Regions from separate parts of the Denitrificimonas halotolerans genome, predicted to be linked through region 1. Evidence: riboswitches for the same ligand, from Rfam matches in the RefSeq annotation. Region 1 holds a riboswitch; the other holds the start of a gene.
What was found. A riboswitch is a leader RNA that binds a small molecule or an ion and turns the genes downstream of it on or off. The one in region 1 is predicted to bind thiamine pyrophosphate.
Positions count from the first base shown of each region.

Region 2: linked by a shared signal. The riboswitch ahead of thiC (phosphomethylpyrimidine synthase ThiC) and the one ahead of TOI97_RS02240 (3-oxoacyl-ACP reductase) in region 1 are both predicted to bind thiamine pyrophosphate.

Region 1 is NZ_JAXIVU010000002.1:70,856-86,815, reverse strand. It holds gene nudE (ADP compounds hydrolase NudE) at 1-154, opposite strand, end outside; gene yrfG (GMP/IMP nucleotidase) at 224-898, shown strand; gene TOI97_RS02250 (DUF3298 and DUF4163 domain-containing protein) at 951-1,760, opposite strand; gene TOI97_RS02245 (LLM class flavin-dependent oxidoreductase) at 1,806-3,122, opposite strand; gene TOI97_RS02240 (3-oxoacyl-ACP reductase) at 3,122-3,895, opposite strand; TPP riboswitch at 3,943-4,038, opposite strand; TPP riboswitch at 4,141-4,247, shown strand; gene TOI97_RS02235 (sodium:solute symporter family transporter) at 4,344-5,783, shown strand; gene TOI97_RS02230 (FAD-binding protein) at 5,851-7,587, opposite strand; gene TOI97_RS02225 (TetR/AcrR family transcriptional regulator) at 7,747-8,415, shown strand; gene TOI97_RS02220 (LysR family transcriptional regulator) at 8,702-9,610, shown strand; gene TOI97_RS02215 (YceI family protein) at 9,695-10,270, opposite strand; gene TOI97_RS02210 (cytochrome b) at 10,310-10,864, opposite strand; gene fba (class II fructose-bisphosphate aldolase) at 11,126-12,190, opposite strand; gene TOI97_RS02200 (phosphoglycerate kinase) at 12,277-13,440, opposite strand; gene epd (erythrose-4-phosphate dehydrogenase) at 13,454-14,512, opposite strand; gene tkt (transketolase) at 14,574-15,960, opposite strand, start outside.
Region 2 is NZ_JAXIVU010000026.1:1,243-17,202, reverse strand. It holds gene aceF (dihydrolipoyllysine-residue acetyltransferase) at 1-1,105, shown strand, start outside; gene trmL (tRNA (uridine(34)/cytosine(34)/5-carboxymethylaminomethyluridine(34)-2'-O)-methyltransferase TrmL) at 1,161-1,622, opposite strand; gene nadC (carboxylating nicotinate-nucleotide diphosphorylase) at 1,887-2,735, shown strand; gene TOI97_RS12345 (TolC family outer membrane protein) at 2,786-4,216, opposite strand; TPP riboswitch at 4,379-4,482, shown strand; gene thiC (phosphomethylpyrimidine synthase ThiC) at 4,552-6,435, shown strand; gene TOI97_RS12335 (NUDIX domain-containing protein) at 6,493-7,116, shown strand; gene TOI97_RS12330 (bifunctional aminoglycoside phosphotransferase/ATP-binding protein) at 7,161-8,723, opposite strand; gene mrcB (penicillin-binding protein 1B) at 8,837-11,197, shown strand; gene TOI97_RS12320 (tetratricopeptide repeat protein) at 11,216-11,914, shown strand; gene TOI97_RS12315 (YqcC family protein) at 11,914-12,255, shown strand; gene TOI97_RS12310 (acetolactate synthase 3 large subunit) at 12,802-14,526, shown strand; gene ilvN (acetolactate synthase small subunit) at 14,529-15,020, shown strand; gene ilvC (ketol-acid reductoisomerase) at 15,068-15,960, shown strand, end outside.

The sequences.
Region 1 (15,960 bases):
CAATCATGACTGCACCTAAACCACCGGCCTTACCACGCAAACGCTCGTAAGTGCGCTCTACACCATTGCTAAAACGCAGTTGTAATTGCTCAACACGAAAAATACGACTACGCGCCACTTCTTCAGTGGACAAAATGACTGGCTTATCTCGCATAACAAAACTCCAAATACTTATACGGGTATCATAGCGCGCTTGAACACACAGTTTTAGAGAGAATGAGCGATGCCGCAGCTACCGTGGGACAAAATTGATACCGTTTTATTAGATATGGACGGTACTTTACTGGACTTACACTTCGACAATGTCTTTTGGCTCGATTATATGCCGCAATATTATGCAGATAAAAACGGTATCTCGCGCGCAGCTGCTGATGCCTATATCAGACCACTACTGGCTTCTTATACTGGCCAGATTCAATGGTACTGTGTCGATTTTTGGACTGAAAAACTCGAGTTACCTATTCGTCAAATGAAACAAAATACTGCGCATTTAATCAACTTACGCGCAAATTCTGATCAGTTTTTACAGGCACTGCAAAAAGCCGGTAAACGCTGTATTTTAATCACCAATGCCCATCGCGCCTCTTTAGACATCAAACTTAAAAAAGTTCATTTAGAGCCATTCCTAGACGTCATCATTAGCTCGCACGACTACGGCTACCCAAAAGAAGACCAACGTTTTTGGGAGTGTTTAAGCCAAGCAGTGGACTTCCAGCCTGAACGCAGTTTATTTATTGATGACAGCCTTCCTGTGCTGCGAAGTGCTCAGCGCTATGGCATTGGTTATTTACGTGCAGTATTGCAGCCCGATAGCCAAGGACCAGAGAAAGATTGTGCAGAATTTACTCCATCCATGGACTTGAATGATCTTGTCAGTGACTTACCTTCAACGCACTAATAAGGTCCAACTGAAGCAAGCTAGACCCAAATATTGGTTGAGTCTAGTTTGCTTAAAAGCCAAACAAGTATTCTGATTTTAAAACACCATTTAATTGACCAAAATCTAAAGCAAGTTGTATTTCACCTTCCGCATACGGCCCTAAGACATAGGGTGGGTAACTAAAGGTGATACCGTGTTCATGGAAAAAAAAGTTATCAGTCAACAGTACTTCAGCTTGTTCCTCTACACTATTCCCAATCCAACTTTGCGCATAATCAGGATATTCATATCGATAGACCTCTCGCAGCATACCTACCAAGGTGTAATGCACACTGTCTTCCAAAATATCCGCTAATAGCAATTGCTTCTTATCTTTTAAGTCATATAAAAAATACCGCGTCCCATGCATACCATGAGCTCCGCCACTGTACATATAAGAGAACTGCTTAAAACTGGCTAAATGGTACCGCTGAGCAATAAACCTTAAGCTGTCAGAATGCTCATAGGCAATAAAAGCCGAAGCATCCTCTCCACGCACCTCTGCAATATCATCAATACTAGATTTCAGCCAGTCTGTACTTTGCTGCTGTAACAATTTTATGTGCGCATCCAATTCCATCACATCGCTTACTTCAGTCAAATGCAGCTTTGCCAACAACTGTTGATCCAACCAAGCAAGGCCAGTGATTTCTGCCTGAAGTTTGATTTCTGCACAAGAGGAATTTTCTGATTCATCAAAACATTGATGTAACTCTGAAACCTCCACAATCTTAGGTGCAATCAATGGCACCTTCTGTTCAACATCTACTGCCGCCAGCACTCCTAACGACACACTGCTCAATAAAGCACCACTGATCATTCTCTGTATAAGTCTTTGCATCACATGACATCTCTTTTCTGCAGAACAATACCGCACAATTAATGATTAATAATGATTAGGACGGGCCAAGCCTAAATGTTCGCGCAAAGTACTGCCTTCATACTCAGTACGAAATAAACCACGACGTTGCAGCTCGGGAATCACTTGCTCAACAAAATCCTCAATGCCTTCAGGTAACGATGGTGGCATTAAATTAAAGCCATCGGCTCCCTCATTGCGAAACCATTTTTCCATCTTATCAGCAATGTGTTCAGGAGTACCTACCATGGTGCAATGACCGCCACCTGCTGCTAAACGGCCTAGTAACTGACGTACTGTGGGGCTTTCTGTCTCAATAATGCGCAAAATAGTGCTGTAACGTCCTTGTGGACCTTTAAACTCAGATAATGGAGGCAATTGAGGAACAGGCGCATCCAACTCCCAAGTCATACAGTCCTGCTCCGTAAACACACTCAACTGACGTAAAGAAGCGTCCACTGGCAACAACTCATCCAACTCACGTTGTTTCGCCCGCGCCTCTTCCTCTGTTGCAGCTACATAGGTCACTAAACCAGGCATAATCGGCACCTCAGCGTTACGTCCAGAAGCTTTCACCCGCTGCTTAATGTCTCGATAATAACTTTGAGCAGCAGGTAAATCGTAAGCTACCGCATAAATCGCTTCGGCACATTGCGCCGCCAAAGTACGGCCTTGTTCCGAAGCACCTGCTTGAAAAAGTACTGGATGTCCTTGCACTGGGCGCGGGATATTCAATGGCCCATCCACTAAAAAGAACTCTCCCTCATGGTTAATCGGCTGTACTTTATCTGGGTTAGCATAATGTCCCTGGCGATCAAACTCTACAGCATCATCTTGCCAAGAATCCCACAACCCTAACACTGTTTTGACAAATTCTTCTGCACGACGATAACGCTCAGCATGAGGTGGCATCGTTTGATAGCCATGGTTACGCGCTTCCACATCAAACATCGAAGTAACCACATTCCAACCAATCCGGCCTTTACTGATATGGTCTAACGATGCAACCAAACGCGCCGCATGAAATGGCGTGTAAAAAGTACTGGAGACCGTACTGATAAACCCGATTTTTTCTGTAGCACGACTCATTGCAGCTACAGCAGTCAGCGGTTCTAAAAACCAAGGACTCCCATCAGAAACATTCCCCACCGAAGCACCATCTGCAAAAAATACCGCATCTAGCTTGCCACGCTCAGCAATTTGCGCTAAACGCTCGTAGTAAGCGATATCACCCAATTGCTCAACCATAGAGTCAGGATGGCGCCAAGCCGCTTTATGATGACCACAACCCATAATAAACAAATTAATATGCATCATGCGTTGCTGTTTTTGTTCAGTACTCATCAGTTTTTCACCAAGCCACCATCAACAATGAGGTTCTGCCCTGTAACCGCACGCGCCCAAGGCGAAGCAAAAAATAAAATAGCATCGGCAAACTCTGCTGGAGTAGTAACACGACGCAGCGGTGTATTCTGTGCAATGTATTCAAATACAGCCTCAGGAGTTGCAGCAGAAGCATCTGTGGTACGCAATAAACCACCAGATACCATATTCACCGTTACATTATCGGGACCCAGATCTTGAGATAAAGTACGAGTCAATGACAACAAGGCAGCCTTACCTGCGGTGTAATCATGATAAGGCACCACAGGGTTTTGAAATAAATTAGTGCCGATATTCACAATACGACCAAAACCAGCTTCGCGCATACCCGCCAAGGCAGCTTGCGTTGTATTGAGCGCACCACCAACCACACCCTCAAACTGCTGATTTAAATGTGCAAGAGTTAAAGCTTCAACACTTGGCCGTGCGTCACCATTAAAAGAAAAACTGGGTAAAGCATTGTTGATCACGGTGGTGACTGGCATACCAAAATGCTCACGTGCCCGCATAAACATCGCTTGTACCGCTTCTTTGTCGGTGACATCCGCTTGAATCGCTAACAGCTGATCTGGCGCTTCGTTGGCCAATTTTTGTGCTGCCTCAGCACTGTTGCAATAATTGATCACTACTCGTGCACCTTCACGCAAAAAGGCACGCACCAAATGCGCCCCTAAACCACGTGCTGCACCAGTAATCAGCACCAGCTGTTGATCAAGACGGGTAAAATTTTGCATTAGACACCTCAAAAAAGAGGCGAAGGTATGTATAGACAGACTGGAACTTAACCTGCGACAGACATCCCTTCGCCAGTATGAACTGGATCAGGTTCAACGGGTATACTCTCAGCCCCAAAAGAAGGACACCCCGTGCCGAGCGAAAACCATAGCACACATCCCCTATGAAACTATAGACAGCGACACCGAGCAGCACAGGGAGTAACAGATAAAATTGACAATCACCCACAAGCTTTTTAGTCTGTATGCCATCCAAGGGGCGCCACATCACGGCTGAGACTCTGCAACTGCGCAGTAACCCTTTGAACCTGATCTGGGTAATGCCAGCGAAGGGATGGAGAATGCTAATCATAGCCTTGCCTTTGCGCACCTTTCATTTCTTTGCTGTCGTACCTGTTCTACGCCACAGAGGCGTATATACGAATGCCGAATGGCAAGGAAACCACCCATGTTAAGTACTTCAACTGCTGTAGTGTGGCTCACTGCATTCGCCATACTTTTTGCTGTTCCGGGCTTGCTCTACGCACGCCAAGCGCAAGATAAGCTGGATGACTTTCTAGTTGCCCGTAACAGCCAAAACAGCACCGCAACACTGCTCACCTTATTAGCTACCACCTTGGGCACTTGGATTTTATTTGGTCCAGCGCAAGCCGCAACGTGGGGTGGGATTGGCGCTGTGACTGGTTATGCACTAGGAGCTTTGGTACCCCGCTTAATCATGATTCCTCTAGGCAATCGCATTCGCACCTTGATGCCTGAAGGTCATGCCTTGACTGAGTTTGTCCTAGGCCGATACGGACGTGTCATGTATGCTTTCGTACTGATCATTATGATGTTCTATATGTTTATCAGCCTCACTGCTGGGCTCACCGCGATTGCTAAAATGGTGTCATTACTGGCCCCAGTGCCTTTGTGGCTGACCGCTAGCATTGTTATGGCAGCAACTCTGCTCTATACCCTCTACGGTGGTTTGCGTGTCACTATTTTTACCGACCGCTTACAGATGCTAGTTATCATTCCATTTTTAATTGTACTCGTTTCTTTTGGCTGGCACGCCACTGGGGGGATCGCTCCTGCGCTACAAGGTCTACAAGATAAAGCCCCACAGCTCTTAAATCCTTGGGACCTCAACGGCCTAAAATCTGGCCTTACATTCTTTATCGCCGTGGTTCTCACTGGGCTCTTTTACCAAGGCACTTGGCAACGTGTTTTCGCCGCACGCAATAATAAAGTCATTCGTAACGGCTTTATTCTTAGTGGTGCACTCAGTTTCCCCATTATTTTTATTATGGGCTTATTTGGCTTAGCCTTTGTCGGTTTAGGCTTACCTGGAGACGGCTCAGTCGCGTTATTTAGTGTCCTATTAGCAGATGCTCCAACTTGGTTTGCTATTGGCCTGTTACCCTTTGGCTTGGCCTTAATCATGAGCAGTGCCGACTCTACTATTAGTGGTCTTTCCAGTATTTTCGTAGTGGATATGCACCGTTTATTACCGCAACTCAGTGGACAAAAACTGCTCTTAATTTCACGCTGGCTGATTATTTTATTGTCTGTACCTGTCTTACTCGTCGCTGCGCAGGGTTATAGCATTCTGTACTTATTTTTATTAGCAGACTTACTCTGCTGTGCTGCAGCTTTCCCTGTGTTCTTTGGTTTCTATAGCGAGCGCTACCAAAGCTATAACGCTGTGCTGAGCACTTTAGCTGGATTAATCGCAGGCCTGTTGGTGTTCCCAGCGCCAGGGGAACCAACCACCTACTTATTGGAATCTTTCCTTTTAGCCTCCTTGGTGCCCGTCATTATTTCGCTGATTTTGCTGCTATTGCCAAGCAGTAGTCGCTTTGACTTCTCTGCATTGGCTAAGCGAGTACGACACTTACAAGGCTAAAAGTCCACTGCAATCTAAACGCTAACATATGTCGGTGCTTAGATTGCAGTGCATATTAAACACTGATTCACACTTTTGGATCAGCTGTAGGGGCATCTGTTGTTGCTTGTGCCACCACATGCGCACCGGCTCGACGCCCAGAGAAGAAACAATCTGCAGCAGACAAACCACTGATATACAAATGCGATGGTAAACCCAAAGCTGCGCGACCAGCAGCATATAAACCCTGTATAGGACTGCCATCTTCTCGCAGGACTTCCCCTGTATCTTCATCCACTATCAAGCCTCCCACAGTCATCGTCGATAGCGGTAAAAGTTTGCTTTTCGCCCCAACATCAATGGCATAAAACGGCCCATCCACAATGCTATGCATGTCACTTTGATCTTTACCAAAAGGGTCATCCTGCCAACCCGCCGCAGTGTGGTTATAACGCTTTACTGTCTCACGTAAAGTATGTGGATCAAAGCCGCACTTTGCGGCTAACTGATCCAAAGTCCGCGCTTTCTTAGCAAAGAGTAAAGCCAATTTCCCCGGCTGCCGTTGAAACGGCAACATGTCATCTTTACGTAATTGTTGTTGAGCTTTACGGTACAGGTTTTTATCTAAAATCAACCACCCCACACCTTGCTGCTCTTCACCGAGTACCTGCCCTACAGCAGCACCATACAACGCCTCGTTAACATAACGCTCCCCCTGAGCATTCACCAACATTCCCGCAGAAAATGCTTGTGGCGGATTCAAAAAGCGCCAACTGCTGATGCGCTGTAAGCGATCCACAGCTCCACCGACACTCTGACCTAAGCGAATCCCACTACCGTTATCGCCCGGAGCCCCCATCGCCATACTAGCACTATAGCCAGGCGCATAATGCTGCACCATAGGACGGTTCTGAATAAAACCACCGGTACTCAGACACACTCCATGACGGGCACGAATACGACGAACAATGCTATGTGCAGACTTTATTTCATCAGCCCGCTTCCAATAACGTTCAGCAATACCATTCGTAATATTAAAACCTGGAAAACTGCTCGGCAGCATCATTTGCCACTTGGTCGCCAACGCCATCAACCTACGGCACCGCTCAGCTTCAGGGCCAGGCGGTAGCTGTACCACACTAACACCGAGTACAGTCCCCTTATCATCCAAAATGAGCCGCCGTACTTCAGTTTGCGCCATAAAACGAACGCCTTTACGAGAAGCACTTTTACGCAGCGGATCAGTCAAGTGTTTACCAAAGCCAATGGCTGCATTCGTTGGTGGACACCAAGCCTTATGGCCACGCGCTGCTGGTTTCGCAACCGCAGCATAAGCAGGCGCTAACGAACTATCTGCATGATAAAGATAATAACCTTGCGGTGGATAAGACGTTTTAGCCCGAAACAGTGTGCTGTCAAAACGCACTCCATGATCCACTAGCCAATCAATCATTGCGGGGCTTTGCTCACAAAACCGACGCAAAGTAGAATCTTTGATCACTCCTTGGGTTTCAAGCTGCAAATATTTATACATTTCTTCTGCATCATCAACGACCCCCGCTTCTTGCTGCACACTGGTACCACCGCCAGCATACACAACCCCTCCATTCATAGCTGTAGAGCCACCACCATCAAAAAGATCTAATGCTAAAACTTCTAAGCCACCTTCTACCGCCTCCAAGGCTGCAGCCATTCCAGCGCCGCCATACCCTACTACAACAAAATCAGCACCATCATCCCACACTATACTGTCAGCCTGAGCAATAATTTCAGGCCTCTGCACTGATGAAAACCATACATCTGAATCAGGGTCAAATTTATTCATCACAGAAGCTCCTCCAAAGTTTTTATTGTTATCTTGCATTGACGGCAACCACTATTTTTAAATCAATTGAGCAAGTCACAGCACAAACATAATATTCCACTTGATTTAAACTAAACGCAACGTTTAGTTTATTCAAATAAAACTTTGGAACACAACACAATGGACAAGCAAGCATCGACAATGAACAAAACTAAAAAAGCGCCAACTCGCCGAGGCGGACGGCCTTCGCTTAAACAAGCAGCAGATATTCAAGTACGCATTTTAGACGCAGCTGAAGAACATTTTTTACAAGATGGATTTAGCGCCACAAGCATCGAAGCCATCGCTAAACAAGCAAGCACCTCTAAAGCAACGGTGTACGCGCGCTTTAACAATAAAGAAGCTTTATTTATTGCAGTCAGTAATCGAGTGTTGAGCACACATTTTGCGCCCATAGTGCTCGACTCAGGAAGTTTGCAAGAGCGCCTAAAAGACTTGGCCTTACACATGCTTGATGCACTGCTTGATCCCAAAACTTTACGGATGTATAACATCATCGTGGCTGAGTCGGAGCGTTTCCCAGAACTGGCCCGCCTCAGTGATGAAAAATCTGCTTTTGCAGGCCAACAACTCCTGGAAACCCTACTCGCAGAAGAACAGGCTAAGGGAAATCTTACCAGTCATGCACTTGCTCCACTCTCTCAATTGTTTATCGCTTCTGTTGTATTAGAACCACTACGCTTAGTAAGTCTAGGCCTGCGTTCATTTGATCAAACTGCTCGTCAACAATGGGTTGACCTTGTGGTGGATGTTTTTTTAAACGGATGTCAGCAACAGCCCACAGCATAAGCTGAACCAGATCCTGTCACGCACAGTCATAATCTAAATGCCACTCAGAACACGCTCGTCGTCGATCTGTAAAGATATAAATTAGTTATGCTTTCTGCTGATCTAGTGTGACAACATGCTTGCCCTGTTCCCCGATTTTATGCGAGGGTTTACGGTAATTTTTCTAAACGCAAACATTCTAAAGGATCGCAATACGGTATAAATCGACTTAACTACCAAGCCCAAACTGTGTTACTACACCAATTCATACACCCTAAGCTTAAGTATCACTGACGATAGCCTGCCGATGAAAGCACCACGCATCACCTTAGACCAATGGAAAATATTACAAGCTGTGATTGATCATGGCGGCTATGCACAAGCAGCACAGGCATTACATTGCTCACAATCATCCATCAGCTATAACATTGCTCGCCTACAAGAACAGCTAGCCGTGCCACTATTGCGTATCGAAGGCCGTAAAGCGGTACTCACTCCAATAGGGGAAGTACTCTTACGCCGCTCACGACAACTCACCGCCGATGCAAGCCAACTCGAGGTCTTAGCTCAACAAATGCAAGAAGGTTGGGAAGCTGAAGTACGTTTAGTGGTCGATGTTGCATATCCCAGTCAAAATATCGTCCAAGCACTGCAAGCCTTCAAACCCTTAAGTCAAGGCTGCAGGGTACTATTACGGGAAGAAGTACTTTCCGGCACAGAAGAGTTACTGCAAGATAACGCTGCCGATATTGCTATAAGTGCGCTCAACATTACAGGGTACCTTCCCATTGAACTGGGTTCAATTACCTTCATTGCTGTCGCTCACCACCAGCACCCGCTGCATCAATTGGAACATCAATTGAGCGCCAATGATTTATCGGCATATATGCAAGTAGTGATACGTGATTCAGGAGAACGTCAGCCGCGTGATATCGGTTGGTTAGGCGCGGAACAACGTTGGACGGTTGCAAGTCTTGCTACATCAGCTGAGTTTATTCGCGCAGGCTTAGGTTTTGCTTGGCTGCCTGAACATGTAGTGGCTGATGACTTAGCCATTGGTTTACTGAAGAAACTGCCGTTACAAACCGGTAGTATTCGTCATCAACCTTTTTACTTATACAGCCAAAAAGATAGGCCGCTTGGAAAAGCGGCCAAAACACTAATGGACTGTATCCAAGCCAATGCACTACCTCGTTTGGCATGCTCCCCGTCCTAAAGGACGGGGATTCCGACTGCTAGGCTGGCATGCCCGAGCGCGAGAATATTTGTGCCGCAATAATGCCTTGGCCTTGCTGTTATATCACTGACGAATTCCTTCAACAGCCAAAGTCAGCTCTACACTTTCTGAAGCTGGTCCTAGATCAGTAGTAATACCAAAGTCAGCCAGTTTAAGCGTTGTCGTGCCTTCAAAGCCGGCACGATAACCACCCCATGGATCATCACCCTCACCAATAAATTGCGCATCAATCACGATCTCTTTGGTTACACCATTGAGCGTTAGATCACCAATCACATCAGCGGTACCTTCTCCTGTACTCACAACCTGAGTCGAGGCAAAGGTTGCCTTTGGGTGCTTACTTGTATTTAAAAAATCAGCACTGCGCAAATGCTTATCACGCTCAGCATGGTTACTGTCCAAACTCGCTGTACGCAAGGTCACATTCACCTTACTCGCTTCAGGCTGCTCTGCGTCATAACTAAATGTGCCATCAAAATCTTTAAAAGTGCCGTATAACCAGCTAAAACCTAAATGACTGATTTTAAAGTTGACAAAGGCATGCTGACCTTCCTGATCAATCACATAATCTGCTGCTGAAACGGCACCACTGGTCAATACTGAACCAAGGAGCAATGCTGCAAAAGTTTTCTTAAACATCTTATTACCTCTATCTTGTGAGTCGACGTTGTATATTAATTATTTAACGCCACAACCTAGCATACGCATAAGCGTGGTATCGCGATCAATCAAGTGGTGTTTTAGAGCAGCTAAAGCATGCAATCCCGCCAAAATCACTAGTACCCAAGCCGCATACCAATGCACTGCACCAGCTAAATCAGCCTGATTGGGTAAACCCGTGATCAACGCAGGAATCTCAAATAGATCAAAGACACTGATACCGCGCCCATCAGCTGTAGAAATCAAATAACCTGAAATCATCACCACAAACAATCCCAAGTACAGTAACGCATGACCTAAACGACTGAGTAATTGTACTGCCGGAGAATGAGTGCTTAATGCTGCTGGTTGCGGCGTCACTAAGCGCCACAGTATTCGAAACACCATCACAGCAAACAACACAACTCCAACGCTTTTATGTAATGCGGGAGCCGTACGGTACCATTCGCTGTAATAACTTAAACCGGTCATCCACAACCCCAGTGCAAACAGCGCAAACACTGCTAGTGCTACCGACCAGTGCATAGCCATACTGACTAAACCGTACCGATCTGATGAATTTCGCAACCGCATATCAACTCTCCAGATTTTTAATCTTTTCTATTGTAGCCAGTTAAATATTAATAAAAAGTTCTAATTATAGCTTATAAATATCGAATTTTTAGATATATAAAAGGGAAGTCATGCTGATTCACCCTACTCCCCAATCCTCAGCCTAATGCTGCAATCCATGATTGTGTAAGCACCATGCCCTTAAGCAATAAAAAACCCGCCTTAATAAAGCTTCTAAACGAAGTACTTTATTGCAGCGGGTTTCTGCAAGCAGAATGCGTTTTATTTGATGTTTTGGTACAACTCACCACTAGCGTAGCGCTGATACATTTTTTCTAAAGAAACTGGCTTGATTTTTGACGCGTTACCCGCTGTACCGAAAGCTTCATAGCGAGCAATACAGATATCACGCATCGCCGTAACGGTTTCAGCAAAGAACTTACGTGGATCAAATTCACTTGGATGTAACGCCATATGACGACGCATTGCACCAGTTGAAGCTAGACGTAGGTCTGTATCAATATTGACCTTACGCACGCCGTGCTTAATACCTTCAACAATTTCTTCTACAGGCACGCCGTAGGTTTCTTTAATATCACCACCATACTGATTGATAACCTGTAACCACTCTTGTGGTACAGAGCTAGAACCATGCATTACTAAATGCGTGTTCGGAATACGCTTATGAATTTCCTTGATGCGTTCAATAGCTAAGGTGTCGCCTGTAGGTGGTTTAGTGAACTTGTAAGCACCGTGACTGGTACCGATCGCAATAGCTAAAGCATCCACTTTAGTTTGCTTAACAAAGTCTGCAGCTTCTTCAGGATCTGTCAGCATTTGCGCCATATCCAACACGCCTTCTGCACCAATCCCATCTTCTTCGCCGGCCATACCTGTTTCTAGGCTACCTAAACAGCCTAACTCGCCTTCGACAGATACACCGCACGCGTGCGCCATTTCAACGGTACGACGCGTCACATCTACGTTGTACTCATAATCCATAGGTGTTTTGCCGTCTTCACCCAATGAACCATCCATCATTACGGATGAGAAACCCAACTGGATAGAACGCTGGCAAACATCAGGACTAGTACCGTGGTCTTGGTGCATACACACTGGGATATGAGGAAACTCTTCAATTGCCGCTAAGATCAGATGGCGCAAGAAAGGAGCTCCAGCATATTTACGCGCACCTGCTGACGCCTGAACAATCACTGGCGAATCTGTTTTATCCGCCGCTTCCATAATTGCACGCATTTGTTCTAGGTTGTTCACGTTAAATGCTGGTACGCCATAGCCAAACTCGGCGGCGTGATCAAGCATTTGACGCATACTAATTAGAGCCATATTGTTTCCCCGCAAGGTCATTAAATTCGATCCGGCTCACCCTATGTAAGCCGATTAGTGTCAGTCAGTGTACTAATAAAATAGGTTTAACCTTTAGCACGCTCTTCTAAGACAGCTACCGCTGGCAAAACTTTGCCCTCAACAAACTCAAGGAAGGCGCCACCACCGGTGGAAATATACGAAATCTTGTCAGCGACATTGTACTTATCAATTGCCGCCAGCGTATCACCACCACCTGCAATTGAGAATGCGTTACTAGCAGCAATCGCTTGCGCCAACACTTTTGTACCATTAGCAAACTGATCAAACTCAAACACACCCACTGGACCATTCCACAGGATAGTTTGTGAGTTCTTCAACAGTTCAGCAAACTGCTGAGCTGTTTCTGGACCGATATCCAAAATCATATCGTCTTCGGCCACATCGGCGACCGCCTTAACCGTTGCTTGCGCATCAGCAGCAAAAGCTTTAGCCACAACCACATCAACCGGCAAAGGCACATTAACTTTCTTTGCAATGGCTTTTGCAGTATCAACCAACTCTGCTTCATAGAGTGATTTCCCCACAGGGAAACCAGCAGCAGCAAGGAAGGTATTAGCAATACCACCACCCACAATTAACTGATCACAGATATCCGATAAACTGGTGAGTACATCTAGCTTAGTTGACACTTTAGAACCAGCAACAATAGCTGCCATTGGCTTCGCAGGCGCGTCTAGAGCTTTACCTAACGCAGCTAGCTCAGCTGAAAGCAACGGTCCAGCACAGGCTTGCTTAGCAAATTTAGCAACACCCTCGGTAGAGCCTTGAGCACGGTGCGCAGTGCCGAAAGCGTCCATGACAAAGACATCGCAAAGTGCTGCATATTTCTGTGCTAGCTCATCGGTATTTTTCTTCTCACCAATATTAAAGCGCACATTTTCCAGTAACACGATGTCACCAGGTGCAACTTCAACACCATCTAGATAGTCACGTACCAAAGGCACCTCACGATCCAATGCTTTGCTTAAGTAAGCTGCTACCGGTGCTAAGCTGTTTTCTTCACTAAACAGCCCTTCCTCAGGACGCCCCAAGTGTGAACAAACCATGACCGCCGCGCCTTTTTCTAAGGCCAAACGAATGGTTGGTAAAGATGCCACAATTCGTGCGTCACTTTGCACAACACCGTCTTTTACTGGCACGTTAAGGTCTTCACGGATCAAAACACGCTGATTAGTAAGATCGAGGTCAGTCATATTTAACACTGTCATGGAATTCAGTCCTTTACTGGCGATTAGTGGTACAGGCAATATTGAGGAAATGTTGCGCAACATCGAGCATGCGATTAGCAAAACCCCATTCATTATCAAACCAGGCCACAATGCTAAGCATACGAGGTCCACTCATCTGGGTTTGACTGGCATCAAAAATAGCCGAATGTGGATCATGGTTAAAATCGCAGCTGGCGTGCGGTAATTCAGTGTAATCAAGCAGTCCATGCAGCGCACCGTGCGCAGCTGCTTGTTTAAACAATTGATTAATAAATGTGATATCAGTATCTCGCTGAGTTTTTACTGTGATATCTAAGCACGACACATTCACCGTAGGTACACGCACTGCCTTAGCTTGAATTTTACCATTAAGCTGCGGCAGTAAACGCTCAATACCACGGGCAAGACCAGTTGATACTGGTACTACAGATTGAAAAGCAGAGCGGGTGCGCCGCAAGTCTTTATGGTGATATGCATCAATCACCGGCTGATCATTCATAGCAGAATGGATAGTAGTAATAAAAGCATGCTCAATACCAACACTCTGTTCGAGTAACTCAAGCAAAGGTACGCCGCAGTTGGTGGTACAGGACGCATTAGAGACTATCCTCTCACTCCCATCTAGCGTCGCATGATTGACCCCATAAACAATAGTGGCATCAACGTCTGCTGCACTTTCCATCGGCTGCGAGAACAGCACCCGTGGTACTCCTGCATCAATAAAACGCTGCGCATCTTCACGGGTGGCATACTGCCCAGAGCACTCCAACAGCAAGTCAATCTCTAAAGCAGCCCAATCAACCTGCTCTGGCTCACTCGCACAGAGCACTTGGACACATACACCGTTGATATGTAAACAATCACCCTCCACCCGTACTTCACCGGGAAAGCGGCCATGAGTGGAATCAAAGCGGGTGAGGTATTCGATACTGGCTTGGTCAGCGATGTCATTAAGGGCAATAATGTCAAAATTAGCACCTCCCTGCTTATGACGCTCGCTTAATGCACGTAGCACGCAACGACCAATACGACCGTAACCATTAAGTGCAACTCGAAATGGGCGTGCAGACATGAAAATCCTTACTGAAAAAACCGCGCATAGCACTCAACCCTGCGCGGCAGAATAACACCGCTTACTCGTCGTCAAGCAACTCAGCAGCTACATTAAGTACATCATTAAGCGTAAAACCAAACATTTCAAACAGTTGGTTCGCTGGTGCTGATTCACCGTAGCTTTGCATACCGATCACGCGACCATCAAGACCTACGTATTTGTACCAGTAGTCGGTGTGAGCAGCTTCAATGGCAATGCGCGCACCGACTTCAATTGGCAGAACGCTTTGTTTGTATTCTGCATCTTGTGCGTCAAACACACTGGTACACGGCATTGAAACGACTCGAACTTTATGGCCCTTCTCAGTTAACGCCTGATACGCATCCACCGCTAAGCCTACTTCTGAACCGGTAGCAATCAAAATTAGCTCAGGCTCACCTGTGCAGTCTTTTAAAATATATCCACCGCGTTCAATATCAGTGATTTGCTCAGCACTACGTGTTTGATGGTTCAAGTTTTGGCGGCTAAAAATTAATGCACTTGGACCGTCTTTGCGTTCCAATGCATACTTCCACGCAACAGCTGACTCAACCGCATCACATGGACGCCAAGTATCTAAGTTTGGCGTGGTACGCAAACTTGCCAACTGTTCAATCGGTTGGTGCGTTGGACCATCTTCACCTAAGCCAATAGAGTCATGAGTAAAGACATAAAGCACACGCTGCTTCATAAGCGCTGACATACGCACTGCGTTACGTGCATATTCCATAAACATCAGGAAGGTCGCACCGTAAGGAATCAAACCACCGTGCAACGCTACACCATTCATGATCGCGCTCATACCAAACTCACGCACACCATAAAACACGTAGTTACCTGAGGCATCCACTTCTGAAATGCCTTTACAACCGCTCCACAGAGTAAGATTAGAACCCGCTAGGTCAGCAGAACCACCGAGCAATTCTGGCAGTAATGGACCATAAGCATTCAAACTGTTTTGGCTAGCTTTACGACTCGCAATGCTTTCACCTTTAGCCGCAACCTCTGCTATGTACTGCGCAGATTTCTCTGCGAACTCAGCAGGTAAGTCACCGGCCATACGACGCTTAAACTCAGCTGCCAACTCTGGGAATTCAGCAGCATAAGCGGCAAAGCGCGCATCCCACTCGGCTTCAGCTTTAGCACCTGCTTCTTCAGCATTCCACTCGGCATAAATATCCGTTGGAATTTCGAAAGGTGCATGCGGCCAATTTAATTCAGCACGCGTTAAAGCAATTTCGTCATCACCCAGCGGTGCGCCATGACTGGTTTCTTTACCAGCACGGTTAGGTGAACCGAAACCAATCACAGTTTTACAACAAATCAAAGTGGGCTTGTCGCTTTCACGTGCTGCTTCAAGTGCAACTTCAATCTCATCAGGATTGTGACCGTCCACATTACGAATCACATGCCAACCATAGGCCTCA
Region 2 (15,960 bases), on a different contig from region 1:
GGTTCTGGTGCGTTTGGATGCTGAAGTGGGCACTGGAGACTTAATTTTTAAAGTTAAAGTTGCACAAAACGCGCCTGTTGCGGCCTCTGTTGTTGCAGAACAAGAGTCCACAAAACCTGAGCCGGCACCGGCAAAACCAAGTCCAGCAGTATCTGTTGCGCCTGAGTCAGCGCCAGTGGGTAAGAAGCGTAAAAAAACCAGCACTGCCCATGCGGGCCCAGCCGTACGTAAATTAGCGCGTGAGTTCGGAGTGGACTTAGGCTTGGTGACAGGTACTGGGCCGCATAAGCGCGTGATGAAAGAAGATCTTCACGCTTATGTCCAAGCAGTATTGAATAAGCAAGCCAACGGTACGCTTGAGCAGGGCAGCGGTATTCCGGCTGTGCCAGAAGTGGACTTCTCACGCTTTGGTGAAATTGAAGAAGTACCTATGACGCGTTTACAGCAAGTAGGTGCTATGAACTTGCATCGTAGTTGGCTCAACGTGCCACATGTGACCCAGTTTGAGTCGGCAGATATTACTGAGCTGGAGGCGTTCCGTGTCGGGCAAAAAGGGGTTGCTGAAAAGGCCGGTGTTAAACTGACGATTTTGCCATTTTTATTAAAGGCCTGTGCACATCTGTTGCAGGAAATGCCAGACTTTAATAGCTCGTTAGCACCTAGTGGCAAAGCATTGATTCGCAAGAAGTATGTGCATCTAGGTTTTGCTGTTGATACACCCGACGGTTTGCTTGTTCCTGTAATTCGAGATGTTGATCAGAAGAGCCTATTGCAATTGGCCGGAGAAGCTGCGGAACTGGCTGACAAGGCGCGTAATAAAAAATTACGTGCTGAAGATATGCAAGGTGCTTGTTTTACTATTTCTAGTTTGGGGCATATTGGTGGTACTGGCTTTACGCCGATTGTGAATACACCTGAGGTGGCTATTTTAGGTGTATCCCGCGCTACCATGCAGCCGGTTTGGAATGGTGAAAGCTTTGATCCACGCTTAATGTTGCCGTTGTCCTTATCTTACGATCACCGTGCGATTAATGGTGCAGCTGCAGCACAGTTCACGCGACGACTTAGTGAATTGCTAGCAGAAATACGCGGTTTACTTCTGTAAAACCGATTATCCCAATTAACACCCCGCTCAGGCATATTGCTTGGCGGGGTGTTTTTTATTGTTGAGTGAAGTTTAATTGACGCCAAGCTTCGTAGACAGCAATAGCCACAGTATTAGATAGGTTCAGACTGCGTGAGCCTTCACGCATAGGCAAACGTAATCGTTGTTCTGGTGCTATGCTGTTGCGCACATCATCTGGCAGTCCGCGAGTTTCTGGGCCGAAAATAAAAGCATCACCATCTTGGTATGTAACTTCTGCATAATTACGTGAGCCTTTTGTGGTGAAAGCAAATAAGCGCGGTTGATTAAGGGCATCTAAGCACGCTTGCAAGTTCGCGTAGCGTTGTACATTGGCAAACTCTTGGTAGTCCATCCCCGCACGGCGTAGTCGTTTATCATCAAAGACAAAGCCTAAAGGTTCAATTAAATGTAGATTGCAACCGACATTAGCGCAAAGACGGATAATATTGCCGGTATTGGGTGGGATTTCTGGTTCAAAGAGGATGACGTGAAGCATGCTGAATCCTGATAAGAAAATAAACAACAATTCTACATTGGAATTGTTGTTTAAGAGACACTGAGCATACCTATCGTTAGGGTATTCATGAAGCACACCAGTCGGTGGTGGCGGTATGCTAAGGCTGCATACTAAGGGTTGGTGACTAAGCTTATCTATGTGGTTGTGTAAAAACATTTGGGCAAGTTGTGCTATTGCCTACAGGCTTACTATGAATACGAGGTTAAGGCTTTATAATCATTGTAATTTATCGAGGAGTAGAACATGGCGAACCTTTTACTTGAGCAGTTGACTGAAGAGATTAAAGCTAATGTGCGTATTGCATTGGCAGAAGATATAGGCTCTGGTGATATTACTGCGCAGCTGATTCCTGCTGATCAGCAGGCCAGTGCCCGAGTGATTACTCGTGAGCCGGCAGTGATCAGTGGAGTCGCTTGGGTCAATGAAGTGTTTCGTCAAGTAGATAATAAGGTTAAGGTCAACTGGTTGGTGTCTGATGGCCAGCGTGTTGAGGCTAATGATGTGTTGTTTGAGCTCGAAGGGAAAGCGCGCTCCTTATTAAGTGGCGAGCGAGCAGCGTTAAACTTTTTACAGAGCTTATCGGCTGTAGCTACGCGTAGCCAGTACTTTGCCGACATGGTCGAAGGGACTGGGGTGAAATTGTTAGACACCCGTAAAACTTTGCCAGGTTTGCGCTTAGCACAAAAATACGCGGTGACGTGCGGTGGTTGCCATAACCACCGTATAGGTTTGTATGATGCATTTTTAATCAAAGAAAATCACATTGCTGCCTGTGGTGGTGTTGCAGCAACAGTGAAGGCTGCGCACCGTATTGCACCTGGTAAACCGGTTGAGGTGGAAGTGGAGAATCTTGACGAGTTGCGTGAAGCGCTGGCTGCTGGCGCAGATATTATCATGCTAGATGAGCTGAGTTTGGAGGATATGCGCACTGCAGTAAAGCTTGCAGCGTCCAAGGTAAAGTTGGAAGCTTCAGGCGGAGTCAATGAGCAAAGTATCCGTGCGATTGCTGAAACGGGTGTGGACTATATTTCGTTGGGTACTTTGACTAAAGATATTAAAGCCATCGATCTTTCGATGCGTTTAAGTCTTTAAGTATTATAGGTTTAAAAGGCTGCCCTGTTCTCTGCAGGGCAGTTTGATCTTTAGCGGCGCCGTAAATTCGCTTCAATAGCTTGATCTAAGTCAGGCGGCAAGAAATCTGTATCTGGATTGTAATCAGGATTTAAGTAAGTAGATAAGGCTTGCAAGTTGTCAGGGCTGAGAATGCCTGCGGTTTGCTGTAAACGAAGATTATTTAAGATGTAGTCATAGCGCGCATTGTTGTAATTACGTACTGCTGCATATAGATAGCGTTGTGCGTCTAACACATCAACAATATTGCGTGTGCCCACTTCATAACCAATTTGTGTGGCTTCTACTGCGCTTTGGCTAGAAATAATTGCTTGTTTGAGTGCTTGTACCTGCTCTACATCGGTATTCACCGCGCGATGAAAATTACGTGCATTTTGTACTGTTTGGCGGCGTAAGCTTTCACGCATTTGCTCAGTTTGATCTAAGCGGTAAACGCCTTCACGCACTTGGGAGCTAGTCATCCCCCCCGTGTACAATGGAATGTTGAGTTGAATGCCAATACTGCTTTGTTCTGCTTTGCCATTATAGAGTCTAGCATTTGGGCTGTTGACGAATCCTAGAGGATCATTGTCCCCTTTTTTATATTGAGCAATTGCATCAACCGTTGGGGCATGGCCCGACTTACGTTGTTTGACGCTATCTTGTGCTGCTTGTACTGCGTAGTTAATGGCTTGCAGTTGCAGATTCTGCTCGGTAGCTGTATTAACCCAAGCCGTGGCATCGTTAGGTTGTGGGGGGAGTACAGGTAAGCTGTGCTTCACACCTTCTAGCGCGGCGAAGTCCATATTGGTCAGGGTGTTTACTGCTTGAAAAGCATCACTGACCATGCGTTCAGCGACCATGCGGTTGGCGCGCGCAGCATCATATGCCGCTTGGGCTTGTAGTACATCAGTTTTGTCAGATAAACCAACATCGAAGCGCTCGCTGGCTAAATCATATTGACGTTTAAAAGCTTTCTCTTCCGCGCGACTTGCGGCTAAGTTGTCTTGAGCGCGCAGCACAGAGAAATACACTTCTGAACTTTGCAGAATTAAATGCTGTTCAATAGCAGACAATTCAAGAGCAGACTGTTTGTTGCTTGACTGAGCTGCTTGGAGTTGGTACCAGCGCTCTAGTCGAAATAAGGGTTGGCTGAGAGTTGCTTGATAAACTAGGCCGCTGCGTGAAGCGGCCGTGGAGCCCATAGATGTGTCAACTTTGCTTCGGCTGTTGGTGTTGCTAGCACCTGCACCTAATTGTGGTAGTAAGCCAGCACGCGCCTGTGGTACACGTTCGCTTTGCGCTAAGTAGTCGGCGCGTGCTGCCGCCAAGTCTGCATTGTTTTCAACAGCCAGTTGATAGACTTCAAGCAGGTTCACTTTGTTTTGAGTATTTGCTGCTGCATAGGCAGAGGTTGAACCCAAAACTGTAGCTATAACAAAAGTAAGCGACAGAAGACGCATCGTTAATATCCTAGATTGCATAAATATAAATAATTTTAAGGCTACGGCCAGTTATTGAGCGGGTCAAGCAGGTCGTTATGAAAGAAAATAATATATGCTTATAGAGTAACACTGACTTTAGTTTACTTGCAGTTTAGATGAAGTGCTGAGTAGACTGCCTATTGATTCTTGTCGGGGTGCTCTGCAGAGAGCTGAGATCGGTTAATCCGGGTCCCGTTGAACCTGATCGAGTTAATACTCGCGTAGGAAACAAGATAAGCTTGCCGTAAGGTAGGCCTGCCTATGTCCGCTGGTTCCCCCGACGCTTTTATTGTGTTTTTTGGAGAACCAAACGCATGACGCACACCGCTTCAGAGTACCTCAGTAATACAGCCCAAGTAGATCAGCAGTCGATCCAACCTTTTCCCAATTCGCGTAAAGTTTATGTGCAAGGGTCACGCCCTGATATTCGGGTGCCGATGCGTGAAATCAGCTTAACTCCGACCCATACCGATGAGGGCCTTGAACAGCATGCGCCAGTATTAGTGTATGACACCTCAGGACCTTACACCGACCCCAGTATTAGTATTGATGTACGTAAAGGTTTGCCTGCAGTACGCAGTGCATGGATTGAAGAGCGCAATGACACTGAGCTGCTGTCTGGACTCAGTTCTGAGTATGGTCAAGAGCGTTTAAATGATCCTGAATTAACTAAAATGCGTTTTGCTGAGATTCGGAATCCTCGACGTGCTAAAGCAGGTAAAAATGTTACGCAAATGCACTATGCGCGTCAGGGCATCATTACCCCGGAAATGGAGTTTGTAGCAATTCGAGAGAATATGAAGCTTGAAAAGGCACGTGAAGCGGGATTGCTTGATAATCAGCATCCTGGGCAAAGCTTTGGGGCGAGTATTCCTAATGTTATTACGCCGGAGTTTGTTCGGTCAGAAATTGCTCGTGGTCGTGCCATTATTCCAGCCAACATCAATCATCCTGAGTTAGAACCCATGATTCTTGGGCGTAATTTTTTAGTGAAAATCAACGGTAATATTGGCAATAGCGCTTTGGGATCGTCCATTGAAGAAGAGGTTGCCAAGCTCACCTGGGGGATTCGATGGGGATCAGATACCATCATGGATTTGTCCACAGGTAAAAACATACATGAAACTCGTGAGTGGATTATTCGTAACTCGCCGGTTCCAGTTGGCACTGTACCAATTTATCAGGCCTTAGAAAAAGTTGATGGGATTGCGGAAAATTTAACCTGGGAAATTTTCCGAGACACCTTAATTGAGCAAGCAGAGCAGGGTGTGGATTATTTTACGATTCATGCCGGAGTATTGTTGCGCTATGTGCCACTGACCGCTAAACGTGTTACAGGAATTGTCTCCCGAGGTGGTTCTATTATGGCCAAGTGGTGTTTAGCGCATCATAAAGAGAACTTTCTTTATACGCACTTTGAAGAGATCTGCGAGATCATGAAAGCTTATGATGTGAGCTTTTCTTTAGGTGATGGTTTGCGTCCAGGGTCAGTAGCTGATGCCAATGATGCAGCGCAATTTGCTGAGTTGGAGACATTGGGGGAGTTGACGAAAATTGCTTGGAAACATGATGTGCAGTGTTTTATTGAGGGTCCAGGGCATGTGCCTATGCACTTAATTAAGGAAAATATGGACAAGCAACTGGAGTGTTGTGATGAGGCCCCTTTTTACACTTTAGGACCACTAACCACTGATATTGCACCAGGCTATGATCATATTACTTCAGGTATTGGTGCGGCGATGATTGCTTGGTATGGCTGTGCGATGTTGTGCTATGTCACACCTAAAGAGCACTTAGGTTTGCCGAATAAGGATGACGTGAAAACAGGAATTATCACTTATAAAATAGCTGCTCATGCTGCTGATTTAGCAAAGGGGCATCCAGGGGCTCAGTTGCGTGATGATGCTTTAAGCAAGGCGCGTTTTGAATTTCGTTGGGAGGATCAATTCAATTTAGGTTTAGATCCCGATACAGCGCGTGCATTCCATGATGAAACCTTGCCTAAAGAATCGGCTAAAGTAGCGCATTTTTGCTCTATGTGTGGCCCGAAATTCTGTTCTATGAAAATTACCCAGGAGGTACGTCAGTACGCGAAGGATAATGGTTTAACAGATGAGCAACGGGCTATTGAAGCAGGCTTTAAAGAGCAGGCCTCACGTTTTCGTGAAGAAGGGTCTATTATTTATAAGCAGGTTTAAACACTTAGAAGGTTATTAAGGTGGCCATAATGGCCACCTTTTTTATGAGAGGTATGTATGTTAAAGCGCGCAATGAACGGTGCTGATGATGTTGAAATTGAACGACGAGAGCGTTGTTTTCAAGGATTTTACCAGTTGGATCGTGTGGAATTAAAACATCGCTTATTTTCTGGGCAGATGGGGCCGCGTATTTGCCGTGAATTGTTTGTCCGACCTGATGCAGTTTGTGTTTTGCCATATGACCCTCAGACCGACTCAGTGGTGCTTGTTGAGCAGTTTCGTATCGGTGCGCTAGATAAAAGCGCGGAGCCTTGGTTGTTAGAAATTGTTGCTGGTTTAATTGATACCGATGAGATGCTGGAAGATGTTGCACGCCGAGAAGCCATTGAAGAAGCTAATTTAGAGCTGCACGAGTTGATTCCTGTTACGAGTTATTACCCATCACCTGGTGGATCAGACGAGCGTGTCTATCTATATGTGGGGCGTTGCTCAACTGAGGGTGTAGGTGGAGTGTTTGGTGTGCCGGAGGAAGGGGAGGATATTCGTGTACACGTCTGGCCGTTAGAAGATGCACTTGCTGCAGTACAAAATGGGCGTATTGATAATGCCGCAAGTATCATTGCCTTGCAGTGGTTAGCGTTGAATAAGCAACAGATTAGAGCAGACTGGCTGGCACTTTAATATGGGCTTGGCTGCATCCTAGTAGAGGCAGCCAAGGGTTTAGATTAGAGACCAGGTAAACGGCTGCGGATTTGTTTAATTAAATTATCTAAGGTAGCCGCATCGTGAGTGTCAACTCTGTAGCTTTGCGTAACTTCAGTAGGAGTGAGAGGTTCTAAATGTTGACGCTGTGCCAAAATGACTTCCTCTGTAGCATCTGAGGGGTCTAGGCCTTCTGCTTGGCGTTGCTTGAGCCAGATTGAAATCACTTCATCTGGCGCTTGGCAATCAAGAATCAAGAAAGGTGCACCTGTTTTCTCTGCAATTTTCCATGCATCTTGGCGTTGTTCTTCTTTCAGATAAGTGGCATCAATTACTACTGGAAATCCTGCAAGAAGTGCGGTTTCGGCAAGATCATGAAGGCGTTGATAGGTTGCTGCACTAGCATTTGGGTTATAGATCCCTCCGCCTAAGATATTTTGAGCACTGGCATCTTGCTCACCAAATAAACGCTTACGCTCAAAATCAGAACGAAAGCGTAAAGCGCCTAAAGCTTCTACTAAACGCATTGCTACGGTGCTTTTGCCTACGGCGGAAATGCCATGAGTAATAGCGAGTAGTCGTGAGGGAATGGCACTGTAGCTTTCCGCGAGGTTGGCGTAGCTACGATATTGACGAACAATTACAGCGCGTTGTACAGGGTCATCTTCTTGGTCTAGACGAAATAAGTTAACTTTGCCACGAACCATTGCACGGTAGGCTTTGTAAAAATTGATCAGCGGCATAGCTTGGTAGTCCCCTGTCAGCTCTAGCCACGTACTGACAAAGCGGCGAGACAAAGGTTTTAAACCGCGGTCTTCTAGGTCCATAGCCAAGAAGGCAGCATCTGATGCCACATCAATTAAACGGAAAGGTTCGTTAAACTCAATGCAGTCAAACAACATAACTTCGCCGTCTAACATGGTTGCATTACCTAGGTGAATATCACCATGACACTCACGAATGGAACCATTGTGGCGACGCTGTTCTAATAAAGGAAGTAAGCGAGTAAAGCTGTCTTCAGCCCAAGCTTCTAGCGCGTCCAACTGCTGTAGGTCTGCGGGCTCGTTAAGAAGTGGACGGATTTGCTCAAAGTTTTGACGAATAGGTGCCATAATTGCATGCGGATCACCTAGAGGGTGTTCTGCTGGAACTTGTGGGGCCTCATCGTGAAAACGAGCGATTTGTTTGGCTAGTGCGTCAATGTGCGTTTCACAAAGCTCGCCACGTTTTTGCATATCGCCTAAAAGCTGGGTTTGTGGAAATTGGCGCATTTTTACTGCGTATTCGATCGCTGGTCCGTCACCGTTGAGTTGAGGGGCATCAATGGAGCCAGTAATAGCAACGACTTCGAGATATAAACCGTCTGTTAAACGCTTGTTAAGGCGCACCTCTTCGCTGCAAAAGTGTTTACGGGCCTCAACATCGGTAAAATCTAAAAATCCAAAGTTAACGGACTTTTTGATTTTGTAGGCATAGGAGCCAGTTAAGATAACCCATGAGATATGTGTTTCGATAACCTGGAACTCTTCGACAGGATGCGGAAAGATCGCAGGGTTTTGTAAGGCGTCAATCAGGGCTTGAGTCACAGATAATCCTTGAGAGTAATAAAATAGTGGCTGCATTATGGCAACTGTTAGCCGCTCTGCAAACTATATCAACATGCATTTTTAACTGAAATAAAACAGGTGTAATGAGTCGCATGAGTAAGAAACGAAACGCTAAGCCAACTAAAAAGTCAGCAAAGCAGCATCATGCAAAAGCTTCTAGCCGTTGGTGGGGCTTATTTATTAAGCTTTTTATGATCGCGCTGGTTCTGCTTGGCGGCGTACTTATTTACCTTGATGCTATTGTGCAAGAGAAGTTTTCGGGTAAGCGTTGGACAGTTCCCGCTAAAGTTTATGCACGACCATTGGAGCTGTTTGCAGGCCAGAAACTGAGTAAAGATGACTTTTTAGTGGAGCTCAACGCTTTAGGTTATCGTACAGAACGAGCAGCTAATCGACCAGGAGGTATTTCGGTCAATGGTAATACGGTTGTTTTGCATACTCGTGGCTTCCAGTTTTATGAAGGGCCGGAGCCCGCTCGAGCTATGCAGGTCCGTTTTTCAGGTAACAGTATTGCTAGTCTAGCTCATGCCAATGGTCAACCCTTAGCTGTGGCACGACTTGAACCTCTGTTGGTAGGGGGGTTGTATCCGGCTCATCAAGAAGACCGTATTTTAATTCGCCTAGATCAAGTGCCGGAATTGTTGCCGAAAACTCTGTTGGCCGTTGAGGATCGCGAGTTTTATAAGCACCATGGTGTATCTCCTAAATCTATCGCACGAGCGATTTGGGTGAATACTACATCGGGTTCTGTACGCCAAGGGGGAAGTACATTAACTCAGCAGCTAGTGAAGAATTTCTTTTTAACGAACGAGCGTACGCTGACACGTAAAGCAACAGAAGCACTCATGGCGATTCTAGTAGAGCTGCATTACAGCAAGGAAGAAATTTTAGAAGCCTATTTAAATGAAGTATTTTTAGGTCAAGATGGCCAACGTGCAATTCATGGTTTTGGTTTGGCCAGTCAGTACTTTTTTAGTCAGCCATTGGCTGAACTGCAATTGCATCAGGTGGCTTTGTTGGTCGGAATGGTTAAGGGGCCGTCCTATTATAATCCGCGCCGCCACCCAGAGCGGGCTCTGCAGCGTCGTAATTTGGTGATTGATTTGCTTGTAGAGCAAGGTGTGGTTGATGCTGAGCAGGCAGAAACGGCTAAACAGCGTTCTTTAGGTATCACTAAACAAGGCACGTTAGCCAATACGACTTACCCGGGTTTTGTTGACTTGGTTAAGCGCCAGTTACGTGAGGATTATCGTGAGGAAGACTTGACCGAAGAGGGGTTGCGTATTTTCACCAGTTTTGATCCGATTTTGCAGCGCAAAGCTGAGGCGGCGCAGACTAAAACCTATAAGGAGCTTGCAGGCCGTCGAGGAATTAATGAAGTCGAGTCAGCAATGGTAGTGAGCAACCCTGAGACGGGTGAGGTATTGGCTTTATTGGGAAGTCGCTCACCGAGATATGCCGGCTTTAATCGTGCGCTCGATGCAGTACGCCCCATAGGCTCGCTGATTAAGCCTGCAATTTACTTAACGGCGTTAGAGCAACCCCAGCAATACTCGCTGACCCACTATATTCAAGATGCATCATTTGCGGTGAAAAGTCGTAGCGGTCAGGTTTGGCGGCCGCAAAACTACGATCGTAAAGAGCATGGCACAGTATTTTTGTATCAAGGCTTAGCACAGTCTTATAACTTGTCGACAGCGAAGCTTGGAATGGAGCTAGGAGTGCCGCGAGTTCTGCAAACCGTACGTAAATTGGGTGCGGAGCATGATTGGCCTGCTTATCCATCTATGTTGTTAGGCGCGGGTAGCTTAAGCCCTATCACCGTGACGGGAATGTATCAAACCATTGCTAACGGCGGGTTTAATACACCGCTTCGAGCAATTAGAGATGTTTTAACTGCAGATGGCGAGCCGCTAGGGCGTTATCAATACAGTGTTGAGCAGCGTTTTGATGGTGGTGCAATTTATTTAACTCAAGAAGCGATGCGACGAGCAATGACCGAAGGAACAGGACGTTCTGCATATAATCGTTTGCCTTCGTCTATGGTTGTTGCAGGTAAAACAGGTACCAGTAATGATTTGCGTGATAGTTGGTTTGCAGGTTTCGGTCAAGATCTGTTGGCTGTAGTTTGGATGGGGCGTGATGATAATGGGCAAACTTCATTGACTGGTGCTAGTGGGGCTTTGCGGCTATGGGCAAACTTTATGCAGCAAGCGCAACCCAGCTCTTTAAATAGAACGCCACCCAGTAATGTCGTGATGGCTTGGGTCAATGCTTATTCGGGGGAGGGTAGTGCGCAGGGCTGTCCAGGTGCAGTTCAAATGCCTTATATTCGTGGTAGCGAGCCGTTGCCAGGGGAGTCTTGTGACGAGCCTGAGAGCTTTGATCCAAATAAGCAGCTGCCTGCACCTGTTGAATCGGTCAAAAGTTGGATTCGCAGTTGGCTAAATTAATTTTAACGAGGATTCAATGTGAAGAAACAAGCAACAGTATTAGTAGTGCTAGCAGTTTTGTTAACGGGGTGTGCGACAGGTACTCAGCAGCGGTCAATACCCATTGTGGAACGAGGTGGTCCGCTGACCCCTGGGGTGATGCGCGATAGCCAAGCACGTCAGGCTCAGTTTCCGCAGTCAGAGCGAATTGAGGCTGAAATAGTGACTCAAAATGAGGTTGAAACTGTACGTACTTATGCAGTGCCTCATGCGCCTATAGGTGGGATTACGGTGAGCAGTCCAGAGAATGCTGTTCCCACTTATGAGGACGCGACGAATCCGATTTCAAATACCGGTGCTGATATGTCACGTACCCCCATTGGAGGGCAAACGAGTCTTGCGGCTGATGAGCAGTTGGCTGGGCCTGTATTAGCGCTGTTGACCACTGCAAAGCAGCAGCAGGGTGGCGGTGACCTCAATAGTGCCGCTTCAAGTCTTGAGCGAGCGCAACGCATAGCTCCGCGTGAGCCGCAGGTTTTTTACCGCCTTGCTGAAGTACGATTAGAACAAGGTGATGCAGCTCAGGCGGAGCAATTAGCTCAGCAGGGCTTGCGTTATAGTGATGGACGTCCAACGCTGCAGGCTGGTTTGTGGGAGTTAATTGCAAAAGCAAGGGCACAGCAGGGTAATCATACCGGTGCGCAAGAGGCACAGCGACGAGCAAGGGTTCATTTATAATGGCTAGGCAGAGTAAAGTTCGCGTATTAGAGCTGCTTTCTGAGTTGGAAGCAGAGTTACAAGCATTGGGGTGGTGGGAAGCGCAGGCTCCGAGTAAGTTGGCTTTACAAAGCCAACAGCCATTCTGTGTGGATACGTTGGAGTTTTCGCAGTGGCTGCAGTGGGTTCTTATACCTCGTATGCATAGTTTAGCCATGTCTGAAGATGCATTGCCGAGTCAGTGTGCTATTTATGAAATGGCTGAGGTAGTCTATCGCGAGCAGTTAGCTGTGGTAGCGAACTTGTTACGCTGTTTAAAACATATTGATACTACCGTTGTCGCTTCACATGTATTGCATTAAGAGTGGGGAGACGTGGCACGTTAAATCAACTGCGATCTTGTTGGATGATTTTGTGGGTGTAAGCTGTATTGAAGAATGAGTAATTGAGTCAGCTTGGATCGTCAAATTCTAAAATGCACGGTATGGTGTGACCCAAACAAGGTCTTTAGCAGATAACATAAATATAGGTAGTAAGAGGTTGCGTATTTACCCTGTTACTACCTATCATATGTAGACAATAGCCTAAGAAAAGAGAGAGATTTCTTATAATCACTTGACTTGAGGCTACTGAATCCGAACAATTCAGAGTTTGCTGTAAGACTGGCCTCAAAAAGGTGCTTATAGCTTTATGAGTTCATGAGGTGCGTACCCGTGCCGCCCGCTATACCCGTATCGCGTTACCTCGCGCTGGGTGAGGAATCTTTAGACATTCGGGTTTCTCTATGCTGCTTAATTCAGGTAGTAGGGTAGTCGGCAATCACCGTCACCCATGCTGCGAATAACAGCAACCTACAATCAGATTACCCTTGATGAAGGGTGGAATTCTGGCGTTTTAGAGGTGTTACTGTGGAACTTTTATCCGGCGCAGAAATGGTTGTGCGCTCACTGCGTGACCAAGGCGTTAAGTATATTTATGGCTACCCAGGTGGGGCCATATTGCATATTTATGATGCATTATTTAAAGAAAAATCTTTGACACACATTCTTGTGCGTCATGAGCAGGCTGCTACTCACATGGCTGATGGCTATGCTCGAGCAACTGGAAAAGCGGGTGTTGTCTTTGTAACTTCAGGCCCTGGCGCAACTAATGCGATCACTGGCATCGCTACAGCATTTATGGATTCGATCCCCATGGTGGTGATCTCGGGGCAGGTTGAAAGCCGTATGGTCGGAACCGATGCTTTCCAAGAAACTGATATGATCGGAATCTCGCGTCCTATCGTTAAGCACAGCTTTATTATTAAGCATCCTTCAGAAATCCCTGAAGTGATGAAAAAAGCTTTCTATCTGGCAGAGTCAGGTCGTCCAGGACCTGTCGTCGTTGATATCCCTAAGGATATGACCAACCCGATTGAAAAGTTTGAGTACAGCTATCCTAAAAAAGCTAAGCTGCGCTCTTACGCACCTGCGACGCGCGGACATTCGGGGCAGATTCGTAAAGCTGCAGAGATGTTATTGGCTGCCAAGCGTCCAATGATGTACTCCGGTGGTGGTGTGATTTTAGGTGGTGCTGCAAAACAGCTCACAGAAATTGCTCAATTGTTAGATATTCCTGTAACCAATACTTTAATGGGGTTGGGTGGATATCCTGGTAACGATCGTCAGTTTTTAGGCATGCTAGGTATGCACGGTAGTTATACCGCGAACTTAGCCATGCACCATTGTGATGTATTGTTGGCTGTAGGTGCGCGTTTTGATGATCGTGTGATCAACGGCGCAGCAAAGTTCTGTCCGAATGCAAAGATCATTCATATTGATATTGATCCTGCGTCAATTTCGAAAACTATTAAAGCTGATATTCCAATTGTGGGCCCGGTTGATAGCGTATTAACCGATATGCTTGCGGCATTAAAAGATATTGGACGTAAGCCGGATGCTGATGTTGTAGCGAGTTGGTGGAAGCAAATTGACGAATGGCGTGGTAATGGCAAGCTATTCCCATACGATAGTGGTGACGGATCTATTATTAAGCCGCAAACAGTTATTGAAACTTTGTGTGAAGTGACTAATGGAGATGCATTTGTTACTTCAGATGTTGGTCAGCACCAAATGTTTGCAGCGCAATACTACCGTTTCAATAAGCCTAATCGTTGGATTAACTCTGGTGGCTTAGGAACGATGGGTTTTGGTTTCCCTGCTGCTATGGGGGTTAAGTTGAGCTTCCCAGACGATGATGTTGCGTGTGTGACGGGGGAGGGCAGTATTCAGATGAATATTCAAGAGCTGTCAACCTGTTTGCAGTATGACTTGCCAGTGAAAATTATTAATTTGAATAATGGCGCGTTAGGCATGGTGCGTCAGTGGCAAGATATGGTTTATAACAGCCGCTATTCACATTCCTACATGGAGTCATTGCCTGACTTTGTGAAGCTGGTTGAGTCTTATGGGCATGTTGGTATCCGTATTACTGACTTGAAAGATTTAAAACCAAAAATGGAAGAAGCGTTTGCGATGAAAGATCGCCTCGTATTCTTAGATATTCAAGTAGATACCAGTGAGCACGTGTATCCAATGCAAATACGTGATGGTGCGATGCGTGATATGTGGCTCAGCAAGACGGAGCGTACATAATCATGAGACATATCATTTCATTACTAATGGAGAATGAGCCGGGGGCTTTGTCACGAGTGGTGGGCTTATTCTCGCAGCGTAACTATAATATTGAAAGCTTGACGGTTGCTGCGACAGAAGACCCAACCTTATCGCGTTTAACCTTGACCACGGTTGGTCGGGAAGAGGTGATTGAGCAAATCACTAAAAATCTGAATAAGCTGATAGAGGTTGTTAAATTAGTCGATCTTTCAGAAAGTGCACATATTGAGCGCGAGTTAATGTTGGTTAAAATTAAAGCCAGCGGTGCTCAGCGTGCAGAAATCAAGCGAACCGCTGATATTTTCAGGGGTCAGATTGTTGATGTTTCGCCGAGTTTGTACACCGTACAGTTAACTGGTACAACCGATAAGTTGGATAGTTTTATCCAGGCTGTAGGTCCAGCTTCTATTTTGGAAGTGGTGCGTAGCGGTGTAACTGGAATTGCGCGTGGCGATAAAGTTTTAAGCCTTTAAATTAATAGTATGGAGGGTAAAGACCTTCCAGCATTACGGAGTGTTTTATGAAAGTTTACTACGATAAAGATTGTGACCTATCGATCATTAAGGGTATGAAGGTTGCCATTATTGGTTATGGTTCACAGGGTCATGCGCATGCATGCAACCTGCAAGATTCTGGTGTTGATGTAACTGTTGGTTTGCGTGCTGGTTCTTCTTCTATTGCTAAAGCTGAAGCGCACGGCCTTAAAGTTGCTGATGTTGCTACAGCAGTTAAAGCAGCTGACGTAGTAATGGTTTTAACTCCGGATGAATTCCAGGGACAATTATATAAAGAAGAGCTAGAGCCAAACCTTAAGAAGGGTGCAACCTTGGCTTTTGCGCATGGTTTCTCTGTGCATTACAACCAAGTGACACCGCGTGCAGACCTTGATGTGATCATGATTGCACCAAAAGCGCCAGGCCACACTGTACGTTCTGAATTTGTTAAGGGTGGTGGTATTCCTGATTTGATCGCTGTTTATCAAGACGCTTCTGGTAATGCGAAGAACGTTGCGCTGTCCTATGCAAGCGGCGTAGGTGGTGGTCGTACAGGTATTATTGAAACAACTTTTAAGGATGAAACTGAGACTGACTTATTCGGTGAGCAGGCGGTTCTTTGTGGTGGTACCGTTGAGCTGGTTAAAGCTGGTTTTGAAGTATTGGTTGAAGCTGGTTACGCTCCAGAAATGGCCTACTTTGAGTGCTTGCACGAGTTGAAGTTGATTGTTGACTTAATGTTCGAAGGCGGTATCGCGAACATGAACTACTCCATCTCTAACAACGCAGAGTACGGTGAGTATGTGACAGGTCCAGAAGTAATTAACGAAGAGTCACGTGCCGCAATGCGTAATGCGCTGAAGCGTATTCAGAATGGTGAGTATGCGAAGATGTTTATTACTGAAGGCGCAACAAACTA